Regions from separate parts of the Mesorhizobium sp. WSM4849 genome, predicted to be linked through region 1. Evidence: predicted binding sites of a transcription regulator. Region 1 holds the regulator's gene; each other region holds the start of a gene.
What was found. Region 1 encodes LexA, which represses DNA repair genes until DNA is damaged. Its sites were predicted from a motif close to TGTTCNNNNTGTGTTCNG; they were not measured.

Region 2: a site for LexA is predicted at 1,573-1,590, ahead of uvrA (excinuclease ABC subunit UvrA). Genes of this name have one in related genera too.
Region 3: a site for LexA is predicted at 1,599-1,616, ahead of AC0L3L_RS04380 (ATP-dependent helicase). Genes of this name have one in related genera too.
Region 4: a site for LexA is predicted at 1,347-1,364, ahead of dinB (DNA polymerase IV). Genes of this name have one in related genera too.

Annotation. Positions count from the first base shown of each region.
Region 1 is NZ_JBVVPW010000008.1:232,025-235,943, forward strand. Features, by position in the region: gene trpC (indole-3-glycerol phosphate synthase TrpC) at 1-78, shown strand, start outside; gene moaC (cyclic pyranopterin monophosphate synthase MoaC) at 145-639, shown strand; gene AC0L3L_RS11460 (molybdopterin molybdotransferase MoeA) at 642-1,847, shown strand; gene lexA (transcriptional repressor LexA) at 1,952-2,689, shown strand; gene AC0L3L_RS11470 (ComEC/Rec2 family competence protein) at 2,683-3,919, opposite strand, start outside.
Region 2 is NZ_JBVVPW010000021.1:51,831-55,749, reverse strand. Features, by position in the region: gene uvrA (excinuclease ABC subunit UvrA) at 1-1,424, opposite strand, end outside; gene AC0L3L_RS22960 (hypothetical protein) at 2,196-2,453, opposite strand; partial or broken gene AC0L3L_RS22955 (ATP-dependent Clp protease proteolytic subunit) at 2,579-3,183, opposite strand; gene AC0L3L_RS22950 (SRPBCC family protein) at 3,205-3,699, opposite strand; gene AC0L3L_RS22945 (ArsR/SmtB family transcription factor) at 3,696-3,919, opposite strand, start outside.
Region 3 is NZ_JBVVPW010000003.1:201,616-205,534, forward strand. Features, by position in the region: gene AC0L3L_RS04380 (ATP-dependent helicase) at 1-1,558, opposite strand, end outside; gene AC0L3L_RS04385 (glucose/quinate/shikimate family membrane-bound PQQ-dependent dehydrogenase) at 1,810-3,919, shown strand, end outside.
Region 4 is NZ_JBVVPW010000028.1:22,308-26,226, forward strand. Features, by position in the region: gene dinB (DNA polymerase IV) at 54-1,295, opposite strand; gene AC0L3L_RS26590 (GNAT family N-acetyltransferase) at 1,629-2,087, opposite strand; gene AC0L3L_RS26595 (hypothetical protein) at 2,213-2,581, opposite strand; gene AC0L3L_RS26600 (hypothetical protein) at 2,792-3,094, shown strand; gene AC0L3L_RS26605 (XRE family transcriptional regulator) at 3,386-3,919, opposite strand, start outside.

The sequences.
Region 1 (3,919 bases):
CTGCTTTTGACGGGCAATGCGCCCGCCATTGCATCGGCCCGAAAATCGGAATCGATTTTCGGAGAGCACGATGCATAGATTCAAAGTGTTAGAGCGTGCTTTGCGCGTCCAGACGGACGCACGTCGCGCTAAGGTGACCTGACGATGACGGCCGCCCTCACCCATCTTGGCGCGAAAGGGGAAGCCAATATGGTCGATGTCGGCGACAAGGCGGAGACGACGCGCACGGCAATCGCCGAAGGTCTTGTCTCGATGCGGCCCGAAACGCTGAAGATGATTCTCGACGGCGATGCCAAGAAGGGCGACGTGCTGGGCACGGCGCGCATCGCCGGCATCATGGCGGCCAAGAGGACGCATGAGCTGATCCCGCTCTGCCATCCGCTGCTGTTGACCAAGGTATCCATTGACATCGAACCGGACGCGACGCTGCCAGGCCTGAAGGTCACGGCGCTGGCCCGCGTCACCGGTAAGACCGGCGTCGAGATGGAAGCGCTGACCGCCGTCTCGGTCGCCTGCCTGACCATCTATGACATGGCCAAGGCGGTCGACCGCGCCATGGTGATCTCGGGCATCAGGCTGGCGGAAAAGACCGGCGGCAAATCCGGCGACTACAAGGCGGATGCCAAGGGGGCAGGCTAATAATGGCACTGCTTCCGGTCGCCGAGGCGCTCGAGCGCCTGCTTGAGGATGCTGCGCCCTTGCAGGCTGAAAGCGTCGCCCTGATGGACGCCGCCGACCGCGTGCTGGCGGAGCCGCTCCTGGCGCTCCGCACCCAGCCGCCGTTCAACGCGTCCGCCATGGACGGCTATGCCGTGCGGGCCGAGGATGTCGCGTCCGTGCCCGCAAGACTTTCGGTGATCGGCATCGCGCCGGCCGGACGCGGCTTTGCCGGAACAGTCGGCCCGGCGCAGGCCGTGCGCATCTTCACCGGCGCGCCGCTTCCTGCAGGCGCGGACACCATCGTCATCCAGGAGAATGTCCGCGACCTCGGCGGCGGCAGCATCGAAGTGACCGCGTCGACGGTTGAAGGCCGCAACATCCGCCGCCTCGGGCTCGATTTCTCGAAGGGCGACGTCCTGCTGGAGAAAGGCCGCCCGCTTGATCCGGCGGCATTGTCGCTGGCGGCGTCGGCCAACCACCCGCAGGTCAGCGTGGTGAAACGGCCGTTGGTCGCCATCATCGCCACCGGCGACGAATTGCTGCCGCCGGGCAGCGACCTTGGCCCCGACCAGATCATCTCGTCCAATGCCTATGGCGTCGCCGCCGCGGCCCGCTCGGTCGGCGCCAGCGCGCTCGATCTCGGCATCGCCCCCGACCGCAAGGAGGCGATCGCCACGCTGGTGAAACAAGCGGTCGACGCAGGCGCCGACGTCATCGTCACGCTGGGCGGCGCCTCGGTCGGCGACCATGACCTGGTCCATGACGTGCTGACCGGTGAAGGCATGACGCTCGATTTCTGGAAAATCGCCATGCGGCCCGGCAAGCCGCTGATGTTCGGGCGGCTGGGCGACATCCGCTGCATCGGCCTGCCTGGCAATCCGGTGGCGAGCCTGGTCTGCACGCAGCTCTTTCTGACGCCGATGCTTGCGCGGCTCGGCGGCCGCGCCTTCCGGCAGGACATGCGTCAGGCGCGGCTCGGCGCCGCCATGCCGGCCAACGATCTCAGGCAGGACTATGTACGCGCCGTGGTGAGCGAAGAAGCCGGCACGCTGCTGGCGACCCCGTTCGGCATCCAGGATTCCTCGATGCTCAAAATGCTGGCCGACGCCAACGGGCTGATCGTGCGCGAGCCGTTCGCTCCCCCAGCCGCGACGGGCGCCGCGTGCAGCGTGCTGATGCTACGCTGAACAAAACGTCAACACATTCATTAAATTTTAAACGGTTGCGGAACACAACTGGAACAGATAGTGTTTGTTCTGGGTTTGTTTTTCTGATTCTGTTGGGGGTCGCGATGCTGACACGCAAACAACATGAACTGCTGATGTTCATCCACGAGCGGCTGAAGGAAAGCGGCATTCCGCCCTCGTTCGACGAGATGAAGGAAGCGCTCGACCTCGCCTCGAAGTCGGGGATCCATCGGCTGATCACTGCACTGGAGGAGCGCGGTTTCATTCGCCGCCTGCCCAACCGCGCCCGCGCGCTGGAGGTGCTGCGCCTGCCCGATTCGATCGCGCCCGGCCTCAATGCGGCGCGCAAATTCTCGCCAAGCGTCATTCAGGGCAGCCTTGGGCAGGGCAGCCTCGGACGACAGATCAAGCCGGCGCCTTCGCGCATGCCTGCGGCCGGCAATGACGACGACGTCGTTGCCACCATCTCCATACCGGTGATGGGCCGCATCGCTGCCGGTGTGCCGATCGACGCCATCCAGCACCAGACGCATTCGATCTCGGTACCACCGGACATGATCACCGGCGGCACGCACTACGCGCTGGAGGTCAAGGGTGACTCGATGATCGAGGCCGGCATTTTCGACGGCGACACGGTCATCATCCGCAACGCCGACACCGCCCAGCCTGGCGAGATCATCGTCGCCTTGGTCGACGACGAGGAAGCGACGCTGAAGCGGTTCCGCCGCAAAGGTGCCTCGATCGCACTGGAAGCCGCCAATCCGGCCTATGAGACGCGCATCTTCGGGCCGGACAGGGTCAAGGTGCAAGGCAAGCTCGTCGGACTGATCCGGCGTTACTGAACGGCAGGCTTTTTGGGTTTCTCGGCCCTGCGGTATGGCGGCAGGCCCCTCGCCTCGCGCGAAAATCTCCGCTGCTCATGCCAAGGCCTATAGGGCTGTCTGACGGCAAAACGGATTTCTGCGCGCGTCGTCGCAGATAGCGGATCGAAAAAGACGGCGGCACTGCCCATGCGAGCGAGCTGCCGTTTGGTGACGACGAGAACCAGCGGATTGCGGCAGGGATTATAATAGGCTGTGGCATCATCGATGACGATCAAATCCGCAAAGGCACAGGCTGGCGGTGCGGTTTTGCGGTCGTCGGCGAGCGCGATGATCGCGCCGGACTGGTGCCGGGCGAGGCACAGGCCGGCAGTGCAGTAGAAGGGCGCTCCCGGCGGCAGGTCGGCCGGGTCGACGATGTCGAACCGCACGTCTCCTTTTTCGAATGTCTCCGGCTCGACAATGGTCGCTGAAACCAGCGCATGTTTCCAGTTGTCGGTGGTGAATTCGTTCGAGCGCACCCGGTTGACGGCAAGTTCGCCGCCGCCGATCGGCAGCGCCACCAGATGCGCATCTTCCGAAATCAGCACGTCGGGGGTGCGCGTCTCGGAAATCGTCAGCAGGCCGGCGAGCGCAAAGGGAAGTGCCGCAAGCCGCAACCATGTCGTTGCCATCGTGGCGATGACTAGGGCGGCCGTCACCAGCAGAACCGACTGCAACGAGATCAGCCCGACGGCATCGACCGGCGACCGCTCGGAGATCCATCCCGATATTGCAATCATGGCCGTCAGCCCCTTGCCCATCATGTATAGGAAAGGGCCGTCGAAGCCGAACGGCATTGCCAAGGCGCTGACGACGGCCAGGAACATGACGACCGTGACGATCGGCATGACGGCCAGATTGGCGAACAGGCTGAGCGGCGAGACGCGCTGGAAGTGCCAGATGGCGAAGAGTGCGGTGGCGCTGCCGGCAATGATGGAGGTCATTGCGATGGTACCTGTCCCAGCGGCAAGTTTTCGCGTGACGAAAGCGATCGTTGACCGTCGCTGTGGCGGCGCGGTGGCCTTGTCGGCACGATAGTCGGACCAGCCGGCATAGGCGCCCACGAGAGCAGCGGTCGCGGCGAAGGACATCTGGAAGCTTGGGCCGACCACCTCGTGCGGCGACACGACGATGACGGCGATGGCCGAAATCGCCAGATTGCGCAAGGTGAGTGCCGCCCGGTCGAACAGCACGGCGACAAGCATTACC
Region 2 (3,919 bases), on a different contig from region 1:
TTCTGCTTGTCGCTGAGCGAAGCGGGCAGGGCGGTGAACCATTGGTCGGCCTTGCGGATCGACAGCTCGGTGACCTCGCCGATATGCTTGCCGGCGATCTTCACCGCAAGCGCTTCCGGCTTCAGCCGGTAGCCGCGGCAGGCCGGGCAAGGCGTGGCCGACATGAAGCGCTCGATCTCCTCGCGCATCCAGGCCGATTCGGTTTCCTTCCAGCGCCGCTCGAGATTGGGAATGACCCCCTCGAAGGTTTTCGTCGTCTTGTAGGAGCGCAGGCCGTCATCATACTGGAAAGTGACCTCGCGCTCGCCGGTGCCATGCAGGATGGCTTGCTTTGCCTCTTCGGTCAGGTCCCGGAACTTGTCGCCGAGCTTGAAGCCATAGGCCTTGCCCAGCGCCTCCAGCGTCTGCACGTAATAGGGGGAGGTCGATTTCGCCCATGGGCTGACGGCGCCCGCACGCAGGGACAAATTGTCGTCGGGCACGATCAGACTGGCGTCGATGGCGCGCTGGCTGCCGAGGCCGTCGCAGGTCGGGCAGGCGCCGAACGGGTTGTTGAAGGAGAACAGCCGCGGCTCGATCTCAGGAATGGTGAAGCCGGACACCGGGCAGGCGAACTTTTCCGAGAACAGAATACGTTCGTGCGTCTCGTTCTTCGACTTGTTGACCGAATCCTCGCCGGTCTGGCTGGCGTCGAGCGGCCGGTCGGCGAATTCGGCCACCGCCAGCCCGTCGGCGAGCTTCAGCGCGGTCTCGATGGAATCGGCAAGCCGCGTCGCCAGATCGCCGCGCACCACGATGCGGTCGACGACGACGTCGAGATCATGCTTGTATTTCTTGTCCAGCGCCGGCACGTCGGCGATTTCGTAAAAGACACCATCGACCTTCACGCGCTGAAAACCCTTTTTCTGCAGTTCCAGCAGTTCCTTGCGGTATTCGCCTTTGCGCCCTCGCACCATCGGCGCCAGGATGAACAGACGAGTGCCTTCCTCGACCGCCAACACGCGGTCGACCATCTGCGACACCGTCTGGCTCTCGATCGGCAGGCCGGTGGCCGGCGAATAAGGGATGCCGACGCGCGCGAACAGCAGCCGCATATAGTCGTAGATCTCGGTGACGGTCCCGACCGTCGAGCGTGGGTTCTTCGAAGTGGTCTTCTGCTCGATTGAGATGGCCGGCGACAGGCCGTCGATCTGGTCGACGTCAGGCTTCTGCATCATTTCGAGGAATTGCCGCGCATAGGCCGACAGGCTCTCGACATAGCGGCGCTGGCCTTCGGCATAGATGGTGTCGAAGGCGAGCGACGACTTGCCGGACCCCGACAGGCCGGTCATGACGATCAGGCTGTCACGCGGCAAGTCGAGATCGACATTCTTCAGATTGTGTTCGCGCGCCCCGCGAATGGAAAGATATTTATGGTCGGCCATCGCCGGTCGCCGCCTCAGATCTGGAATCTCATGGGATGGCGGGTTGTCCCGACCATCCCCTATGTAGGTAATTTCGTCACCTTTTCGAGAGACGCCACAACTCTCGACCAGAGCCTTTAACCGTCTTTCGCGCGGGCGAGCAAGCGGAAAGAACAAAGGCCGAACACGCTCCTGACAAAAGCGCCCAGGTAATCCACGGCCGACGCCGGGCTGCTCAAAACGGATGCAAATTTCGGATTCGCCACACAAGCGATCACATTTTTTGTAATCGGCTATCCAACGGTTGACGTCTCAGCCTCTGAGAGTCAGACTCCAAACGTCAACCGAAGCCGGCCGTCTTTTGATGGCCTCGCCACCCAAGGTGGCCTGCGAGACGCCGCGGGCTTTTGCGATATGTGCTTCGGACGACACCGGTCGCAATGGACAGAAAAGGAGAGCAGAGGAATGACTCCACCGGACAGTCCCTTGAGGCTCCACGTGTCGCTGGAGCCGCGGCAGGCATAAGTGCCAGGTCCAGGCGTTTGCGCCGCCCGACAAACCGTGATCTGCCGATCCCCATTAAAATCAGAGACTACTAGTCGGATCGTCGGCTGAACGCCGCGAAGCATCCGAAATCAAAGGCCGGCAGTGTACTCCCGGCAAGTTTGGATTTTAGATCCAAAAAAAGCCCCGACCGTTTGCGGAAGCAGCGGCGGGGCTGTTCATTTCAGATGGCCGCAGCGCACGAGTGCCTTGAGATTTGTGGCAACGATGAAGGCCGATGGACCTGTCCTACCGCCGGGGGGCATTGATCGTGCCGGCGCCGACATCGAAGGTTATGCTGCCGGAAATCCTGACATCGGTATCGCCGATCTTGAACTGGCCGTTGCTGGGCACGGCGTCGTCGGGTTCGGGAGCCGGCCTGGCGACGCGATAGTCGCCGGCCACGCCTGGCAGCGTGCCTTCGTGGGGCGGCGTTGAATTGTCTTCGGCGAGCGCTGCGCCGGAGGTCATGGCCGCGACGGCGATGCCGATGATCAGTCGGTTCAAGCAAGTGCGTGAAATCCTAGACATCGGCGGACTGTATCGCCGCACACTGGCCGAAGCCAGACCGGTGGCGATCAAACTTGCCGAACGGCTTGGCTGTTATCGCTCATGGCGTTCGGCCACCCCTTTCACGCCGCCTGTTTGCGCGTGTCAAAAACATGGTCGACAAGCCCCCAGGTCTTTGCCTCCTCGGCGGTCATGAAATGGTCGCGGTCGAGCGTGCGTTCGACCTCTTCGAAGGTGCGACCGCAGTGGTGCGCGTAAAGCTCGGTCATGCGCCGCTTGGTCCTGAGGATGCCTTCGGCGTGGCGCTGGATGTCGGAGGCCTGGCCCTGGAACCCGCCTGACGGCTGGTGCAGCAGGATGCTGGTGTTGGGCAGCGCGATGCGCCGGCCCGGCGTGCCCGCCATCAGCAGGAAAGAGGCCATCGAGGCGGCAAAGCCCATGCAGACGGTCGATACCGGACTGCGTATATACTGCATCGTGTCGTAGATGGCGAAACCGCTGGTCACCACGCCGCCCGGCGAGTTGATGTAGAGCGAAATCTCCTTGTCGGGATTGTCGGATTCCAGCGACAGAAGCTGGGCACAGACCAGCGCCGACACATTGTCATCGATCGGACCGTTGATGAAGACGATGGCTCGCGCAGCAGCCGCGAAAAAATGTCGAAGGCGCGTTCGCCGCGGCTCGACTGCTCGATCACCATCGGCACCAGGTTGGCAAAACCGCTCATCGCTTTTTTCCGTTGTGTCGTTCAGGCCGCGCGCAGGGAGAGGCGAGGCGTGTTTGCGGCTATGATCTGTCTGGGGCTGTGTGCGTTGAGCGAAACCCGGCAACCGGCGCCTGCAACCGCAGGCGTAGCTACCCGCGCAAATCCATCGTGGACGATGCGCAGATGCGTGCCGCCCGACAGGGTGCGGTCGAGCGTGAAGGTGACAATGCTATCCATTGGGTTGTCCAGCGGGCTGGTGAGCGGATCCGCTGTGTTGCCAGGCGCCGGCCGCTCCCGCCAGGAATAACGCAGCAGGCGTTCGGGCTCGGCGTCGAGGATTTCGCACTCGATCTGACTATCAGCCTTAGCAAAGGCAAAGCGGCCGCCGATCTCCGGCTTGATGTCGTTCGGCATCATCCAGGCTGCAAGCAGGTCCGGCACCGTCAGCGCCCGCCACACTTTTTCCGGCGGCTCTGGAAGCTCGCACTCAAACTCGATCGAATCTGCCGCCATGTCTGAATGCTGTTTTGCCGTCATTGGTCCATATCCTTCAAAACCGCCTTGAGTCTTTCGATACGCTCGGGCCAGAACGCGCGGTAGCGCTCGATCCAACCGAGCAGCGGGTCGAGCCCTTGCGGATCGGCGCGATAATAAGCGTTGCGGCCGCCTCGCCGCTCGGCCACCAGGCCGGCGCCGCGCAGCACTGCGAGATGCTGCGAGACGGCCGGTTGCGACACGGTCATGCCGCTGCGCAGTT
Region 3 (3,919 bases), on a different contig from region 1:
GCGCCCTGGCGGTGTCGTGGATCTGGCGGATGGTGGTTTCGCCCAACCCGCGCTTCGGCACGTTGACGATGCGCTCGAAGGCGAGGTCGTCGGCGCCTTGCGCGACGACGCGGAAGAAGGCCAGCGCATCGCGGATTTCGAGACGCTCGTAGAAGCGCGGGCCGCCAATGACGCGATAGTTGAGGCCGAGCGTGACGAAGCGGTCCTCGAACTCGCGCATCTGGAAGGACGCGCGGACAAGAATGGCCATGTCGTTGAGATTGTGCTTTTGCCGCTGGTAGGCCTCGATGGTTTCGCCGACGGCGCGGGCCTCTTCCTCGGAATCCCAGGCGGCATGAACATGGACCTTCTCGTCGTCCTCGGCGACCTTTTCGGTGAACAGCGTCTTGCCGAAGCGGCCTTCATTGTGAGCGATGAGATGGGAGGCGGTGCCGAGGATGTGCGCGGTGGAGCGGTAGTTGCGCTCCAGCCGGATGATCGTGGCGCCGGGGAAATCCTTGTCGAAGCGCAGGATGTTGTCGACCTCGGCCCCGCGCCAGCCATAGATGGATTGATCGTCGTCGCCGACGCAGCAGATGTTGACTTTGCTTTCGCTCACGGGCTGTTCCGCGCCTGCCGGCGCGGGCCCTCCGCGGGGGCCTCGCAACGGCTCGGACGCCCGGTCGGGCTTGCGGCCTTCGGCCGTTCGCAAACCTGTCGACGTAGAAGTGCGTCCGGCGTCCGGCCGCTGGGCCAGCAGGCGCAGCCACATGTATTGGGCGGTGTTGGTGTCCTGGTATTCGTCGACGAGGATGTATTTGAAGCGCTTGTGGTACTCCTTCAGCACGTCCGGATTGTCGCGGAAGATGCGGATCGGGTGGCACAGAAGGTCGCCGAAGTCGCAAGCGTTCAGCGTCTTCAGCCGCTCCTGATAGGCCTTGTAGAGCTCACGGCCCTTGCCGTTGGCGAAGGCGCGGGCGTCGCCCTCGGCAATGTCGGCAGGGCCAAGCCCCTTGTTCTTCCAGCCGTCGATCATCTGGGCGAACTGCTTGGCCGGCCAGCGCTTGTCGTCCAGCCCTTCGGCCTGGATCAGCTGCTTGATCAGGCGCACGACATCATCGGTGTCAAGAATGGTGAAATCGGATTTGAGCCCGGCCAGCTCGGCGTGCCTGCGGAGCAGCTTCACTCCAATCGAGTGGAAGGTGCCGAGCCACGGCATGCCTTCGACATTGCCGTCGCCGATCAGCAGGCCGATCCGCTGCTTCATTTCGCGCGCGGCCTTGTTGGTGAAGGTGACGGCGAGGATTTCCCTGGGGTAAGCCCTATGGGTGGCGAGGATGTGAGCAATGCGGGTGGTGAGCACGCGCGTCTTGCCGGTGCCGGCGCCGGCCAGCACCAGAACCGGGCCTTCAGTGGTTTCCACAGCCAGCCGCTGTTCTTGGTTGAGGCCGTTCAGATAGTCGGGCGCATTGTTATGGCCGCTGCGGGCAGCCATGGCGCGCGCAACAATGCCCGACGGGGCAGTGGGCCGCGCGTTCGGTTCATCAAAAAAAGGCATATCTTCCGAAAAGCCGGACATCTGCCCCGAATGTAGTGATTCGGCAGCGAAAGGCCAGAAGTGTCTCCGTTTTGTTCTCGATCCAGGCCGTAGACTCGACAATTCGATAGTCCTGCGACCCAAAACGCGAGCTTGCTGTGGGTCCACGCCTAAAACGCCGAGCTCGCTTGACAGCCATGGCGGGCCGGAGAAAGTTGTGCTCGGGGCAGGAACGCAATGCCGGGTTGCCCATTGACGCGTGCGAAGCGCTCACCAGTCGAAGGAGCATCGTTTTGGCTGTCGTCATCACCTCCCTCATCCTTTTCCTCATCGGCCTGGTACTCGGCGGCAGCGGCATCTGGTTAGCTTCGCTAGGCGGCAGTTGGTATTACATCATTGCCGGCATAGCCTTCCTCGTCGCTGCCTGGCTGCTCTACAGGCGCAAATCCATGGCGCTGTGGCTGTACGCGGCGATCGTCATCGGCACGCTTTGCTGGGCGGTCTGGGAAACCGGCTTCGACTGGTGGGAGCTCGGTCCGCGCGGCGGCATTATCGTGCTTATCGCGTTGTGGCTGCTGACACCGTGGGCGCGGGGCGGTCTCACCGGTCCCGATGGACGCGCGCCGCTAATCCTCGCCGTGCTGGCGTCGATCGGCGTCGCCGGCTATTCGATGACGACAGATCCAAAGGATATTGCCGGCGAACTCAACACCGACAAGGTGACGCCGACCGCCGATCTCGGCGGCAATGTGCCAGCCGGCGAATGGCACTATTACGGTCGCACGACGTATGGCCAGCGCTATTCGCCGCTCGACCAGATCACCCCCGAAAACGTTGCCAATCTGCAGCCGGCCTGGACCTATCGCACCGGCGATGTGAAAGGGCCCGACGATATCAGTGAGACGACCTATCAGGTGACGCCGCTGAAGGTTGCCGACACGCTCTACATTTGCACGCCGCACAATTTCGCCATTGCGATCGATGCCGCCAGCGGCAAGGAGAAATGGCGCTTCGATCCCAAGATCAAGTTGGACAAGGACCGCCAGCACCAGACCTGCCGCGGCGTGTCCTATTATGTCGATGCCAAAATCGCCGCCGGCCAGCCCTGTGCGGCACGCATTTATCTGCCGACATCCGACGCTAGGCTGATCGCGCTCGACGCCGCGAATGGCCAGGTCTGTCCCACATTTGCCGAAGGCGGCACGCTGAACCTGCTTGCCAACATGCCATACCCGAAGCCGGGCTATTATTATTCGACCTCGGCGCCGCTGATCGTCGCCAACAAGATCATCGTCGGCGGCGCGGTCAACGACAATTATTCAACGCAGGAGCCGTCCGGCGTCATCCGTGCCTTCGACGTCGACACTGGCGCCCTGATTTGGAACTGGGATTCCGGCAATCCGGACCAGACGACGCCACTGGCGCCGGGTCAGACCTATACCCACAACTCTCCCAACATGTGGTCGACAGCGAGCGCCGACGAGAAGCTCGGCTTGCTCTATGTGCCGCTCGGCAATCAGACGCCGGACCAGCTCGGTATGGGGCGCAGCGCCAATGTCGAGAAATTCTCCTCCTCGATCACCGCGCTCGATCTCAACACCGGCCAATTGCGCTGGGTGCGGCAGACCGTGCATCACGATCTGTGGGACATGGACGTGCCTGCGCAGCCGACGCTGGTCGACATCACCACAGCTGGCGGCGTGGTGCCGGGGCTGGTCGGGCCGACCAAGCAGGGCGACCTCTATGTACTCGACCGGCGCAGCGGCGAGCCGATCGTCCCGGTCAACGAAGTACCGGCGCCGGGCGGCGCGATCGAGGGCGACCACACCTCGCCGACGCAGCCGGCTTCGGACCTGAGTTTCAATCCGGAGCCGCTGACCGGGGCCGACATGTGGGGCATCACCATGTTTGACCAGCTGGCCTGCCGGATCGAATTCCTGAAACTGCGCTACGAGGGCCGCTATACGCCGCCGTCGCTGCAAGGCTCGCTGATCTATCCCGGCAATTTCGGCACATTCAACTGGGGCGGCGTCGCCGTCGATCCGGTCCGGCAGGTGATGTTCGGCATGCCGACATACCTGGCGTTCATCTCCAGGCTGGTCCCGCGCGCGGACGTGCCGCCGCCGGGCGATACCAAGGGCAGCGAGCAGGGCCTAAATCGCAATGACGGTGCGCCTTACGCAGTGATATTGAAGCCGTTTCTGTCGCCGCTCGGCATTCCCTGCCAGGCGCCGCCCTGGGGCTATGTGGCGGGCGTCGATCTCAGGACCGGCAAGATCGTCTACAAACACCGCAACGGCACCGTCTACGACATGACGCCGCTGCCACTGCCGTTCAAGGTCGGCGTGCCGGGCATTGGCGGGCCGATGATCACCGCCGGCGGCGTCGCCTTCCTTGGTGCTG
Region 4 (3,919 bases), on a different contig from region 1:
AACTGGATCCAAGAACGTCATTCCGGCGATTTGCGACCAAGAGTAATCGCGGCTCACAATTCCTTTTCGGCCAGTTCGCGAAACGCGTCGGGGACCGAGCGCGACTGCCCAAGCGCGACCGAGGCATAGCCGACCGCCTCCCAGCCGAAGCGGTCGCGGATCTTGTCGATGGCGCGGTCGGCGGTCCAGCGCGCCGCGCCCTTCCTGGTGCCGGGGCGGCGGCGGTCGTCGTCGAGGCCGAGCGGCAGTTCCAGCTGCAGGGCCGGTTGCTTTTCCAGATGCGAGACGGCGATCGCCAGCAGCGAGATGGTCTTCTCGTGCGGATGATCGGCAAGCACCTTGCGCACCAGCGCCTCGGCGATCTCGGCCAGCATCGCGGTTGCCGAAATCGGCTGGTCGAGCGTGATCGAGCGCGTCACCGAGCGCAGATCGGCAAAGCGAACGCGAACCGTCACGGTGCGGCCGGGTCGTGATTTCGCCCGCAGCCTGGTGGCGACCCTGTCGGCCAGATGCAGCAGCGCCGGCACGAAGATTTTTGCCTCGGCCGGCTTCCTGCCGAGCGCCGATTGTGCGCCGGCCGATCGCGCCCGGCGCTGCGTCTCGAGCTTGCGCGGGTCGCGGTTCCAGGCCAGCGCGTTGAGTTTTTCGCCCGCCGCCGGCCCGAGCAGGCGCTCCAGCGACCAGCCAGGCGTTTTCGCCAGTTCGCCGATGGTGCGCACACCGATGCCGGCCAGCCGCTCCCTGGTGACCGGGCCGACGCCCCACATCAGCTCGACCGGCAGATCGTGCAGGAACTCCAACTCGTGGCGTGGATCGACGACCACCAGCCCGTCGGGCTTGGCCACTTGCGAGGCGATCTTGGCCAGGTGCTTGGTGCGCGCCACGCCGACCGAGATCGGCAGACCGAGCTCCGCCCGCACGCGGCGGCGGATGGTTGTGGCGATCTCGGCCGGCGGACCGAACAGATGGGTGCAGCCGGCGACGTCGGCGAAGGCCTCGTCGATGGAGATCCGCTCGACCATCGGCGTGAAATCGCCAAGCACTTTGATGGCCGCGTCGCCGAGCCACTGATAATCCTTGAAATGGCCGCCGACGAAAATCAGCCCGGGGCAGAGTTCCCGGGCGCGCCGCCCCGGCATGCCGCCACGCACGCCAAAAGCCTTGGCCTCATAGGACGCGGCCAGCACGACGCCGCCGCCGACGGCGATCGGCTTGCCGCGCAGGGCCGGGTCGAGCAACTGTTCGACCGAGGCATAGAAGGCATCCAGATCCGCGTGGAGGATGTTGGCTTCCATCCGGCCCGTTCGCCCGCGGCGGTTCGAACGCCGCATGTCTTGAGGTTTGTATGGAACATAAAGAGAACATTGCGGGTGGATTGTCAAGGAGCGTGGAGGGCAGGCGGAGGGCAATCGCTTCGGGTTTGCGCTGCCCCTCATCGCCCTGCCGGGCACTTCTCCCCGTATAGGGACGGGGAGAAGGACGCTCTCATCGATGGTTTCGCCAATCACCAACGTTGCAGGAAAGTGCCGAGGTTGCGGACAGCCCCTTCGCCCCGTCACTATACGGGGAGAAGGTGCCGGCAGGCGGATGAGGGGCAGCGCCGACTTCGGCAATCAGCCAATCGCGCGCTACAGCGCCATCTTGTAGCCGAGATGGCTGGCGGTGAAACCGAGGCCCTCGTAGAAAGCGTGCGCCTCCCGTCGGCTCTTGTCGGTCGTGAGCTGGACGAAGCTGCAGCCGCGCGAACGGCATTCTTCAACCGCCCATTCGATCATCTGCTTGCCGACGCCGCGAGACCGCCATTGCCGCGCGACGCGAACGCCTTCGATCTGGCCGCGCCAGGCGCCTTTCCTCGAAATGCCCGGGATGAAGCTGAGCTGCAGGGTTCCGATCACTTGCCTGGCTTCGACAGCCACGGCCAGCAGCTGGTTGGGATCGGCATCGATTGCCTGAAAGGCATCGAGATAGGACGGCGCGAGCGGCGTCGACGGGTCTTCCCGGCCGGCGCCAAGCGCATCGTCGGCGAGCAGTGCGACAATCGCCGGCAGATCGGGCGCTTGTGCGCGACGGAACTCGAGCTCGCTCATCGAGGGGAGACATACGGTGCGGTGTCGGCGACGGCAAGTGCGGTCCGGCCATTCACGATATGTGCGTCGCGGTGCGGGCGACCGGCGCCAGGCATTCGCGGCTGATGGCGTCGGCGACCTCCAGCTTACGCCGCCTGCCGTGCCCAGATGCGGTGGCCGTAGCGGCGAAAGAAGCGCGCCAGGAGCCGCTGCTGCCTGGCGCGGGCGAGATCGGCGCCGCGCCTTTCCTGGCGCCAGCGTGGCATGTTGCGAAACAGCGCAATGAAGCGGGCGGCGTCCTCGATCGCCTCCCCGGCCGACTGCGCCGGGCGGATCGCCGCCAGGAACAGCGCCTCGCCATGCTTCAGCCGGTCGACAATCGCTTTGCGCTGGTCATGGCCCAGACGGCCCTTGCCTATGCCGTCGTGGCGGATGGCGGCGAAGGACGCCAGCATGGCCGGGCTGTCGCCAGTATAGCCGCAATCGCGGGCGAACTGGGCGGAGAGAGCGTCCATCTTCGTCTCCTTGTTGGCGGCCGCGACGGATGCCCGGTCCTGCCGCCTATCCGATCGTCCGCGGCGGCGTTATCCGTCGATACGATATATAAGCATAACTCAAAAATTGACACAAGTTAAACTTTTGCATGGTGTGAGCGGAACTGACTCGACTCTTCGGGAAAAACCCCTAATGATGTGAACAAAACAGGAACTGAGGCGCTAGGGACGATGGCATTGCCGGGCAAGGAAGCGACGATCGCCGAGGTCGTCTCGATCGCGGTCGAGTGTATCGATTGCGGCCGCAACAGATGGTGGAAGCCGGCGGAGCTCAAGCGCTTCGGGGTGACCGCGCAGACGCCGCTGGCGGCGCTTTCGGGGCGCCTTCGCTGCTCGGCCTGCCGCGCCGACGGGCTGCCGGGCGCGGCGATCTCGATCCAGGCGGCGTTCATCGACGAGCAGCAGCAGCGCCGCGCCGAAGCGCGAATGCTTGGCGAGCGCGAGATTCCGCTGGAGAGATCCAGGCGGGCTTGATGGCGGAGACGCCCTCTCCCCGCAGGGCAGGGCTATCGCAGGTGGAAAGCCGAGGCATTCGCTCTACGATGTACCCCACCCCTAACCCCTCCCCACAAGGGGGAGGGAGACTTCCGTTGGCGCTGACCTCGGCAAATTGCCTGCCTTTCGGCGCCAAGGGGAAAGTAAAGGCGCGCGGCAGCGTTCCCTCCCCCTTGTGGGGAGGGTTAGGGTGGGGGTCCATCTTCGCAAGAATCCAAATGCGATTGCCCTGCCCCACAGGGGGAGAAGGGAGCGCGCTCCGCCGCCGCCCTAGTACCCCAGCAGTTCCTTGAGCGGGATGACGCGCCAGACGTGTTGGATTGCGTAGCGGTTGAAGGTCAGCGTCTTCGGCGGATTGTACTGCTCGACGACCAGCTCGGCGGCGGTGCGCTTGACCAGTTTTTTGATGAAAGCCTTGCCGTTGCGCTCGTGTTCCTCGGGGAACATCTCGATCACCACGTGGTCGCCGGGCACGGCGTCGCGGCCGCCGCAATAGAGCATCTCGCCGGGCTCGTAGCGCGGCACCATCGAGTCGGAGAGCACATGCAGCGCGAACACCTTGCGCAAATGGGCGATGCCGGGCGGACGCTGGACATAGCCGGCGACCTCGCCGTTGAAGGTGAAGTCGCCGTCGTCGCCGCCGACCGCTGCACCCAGAAGCTCGATGTCCATCGGGCCGGCGGGCAGGGCGGCGTCGGTGACGATCTCGGCGTCGGCGACATTGTCGGCGTCGTCGAGGAAGACGACTTCGCCCTTGCCGAGCGCCACCGGGTCGACGCGCAGGAAGGCGGCGGTCTTCAAAAG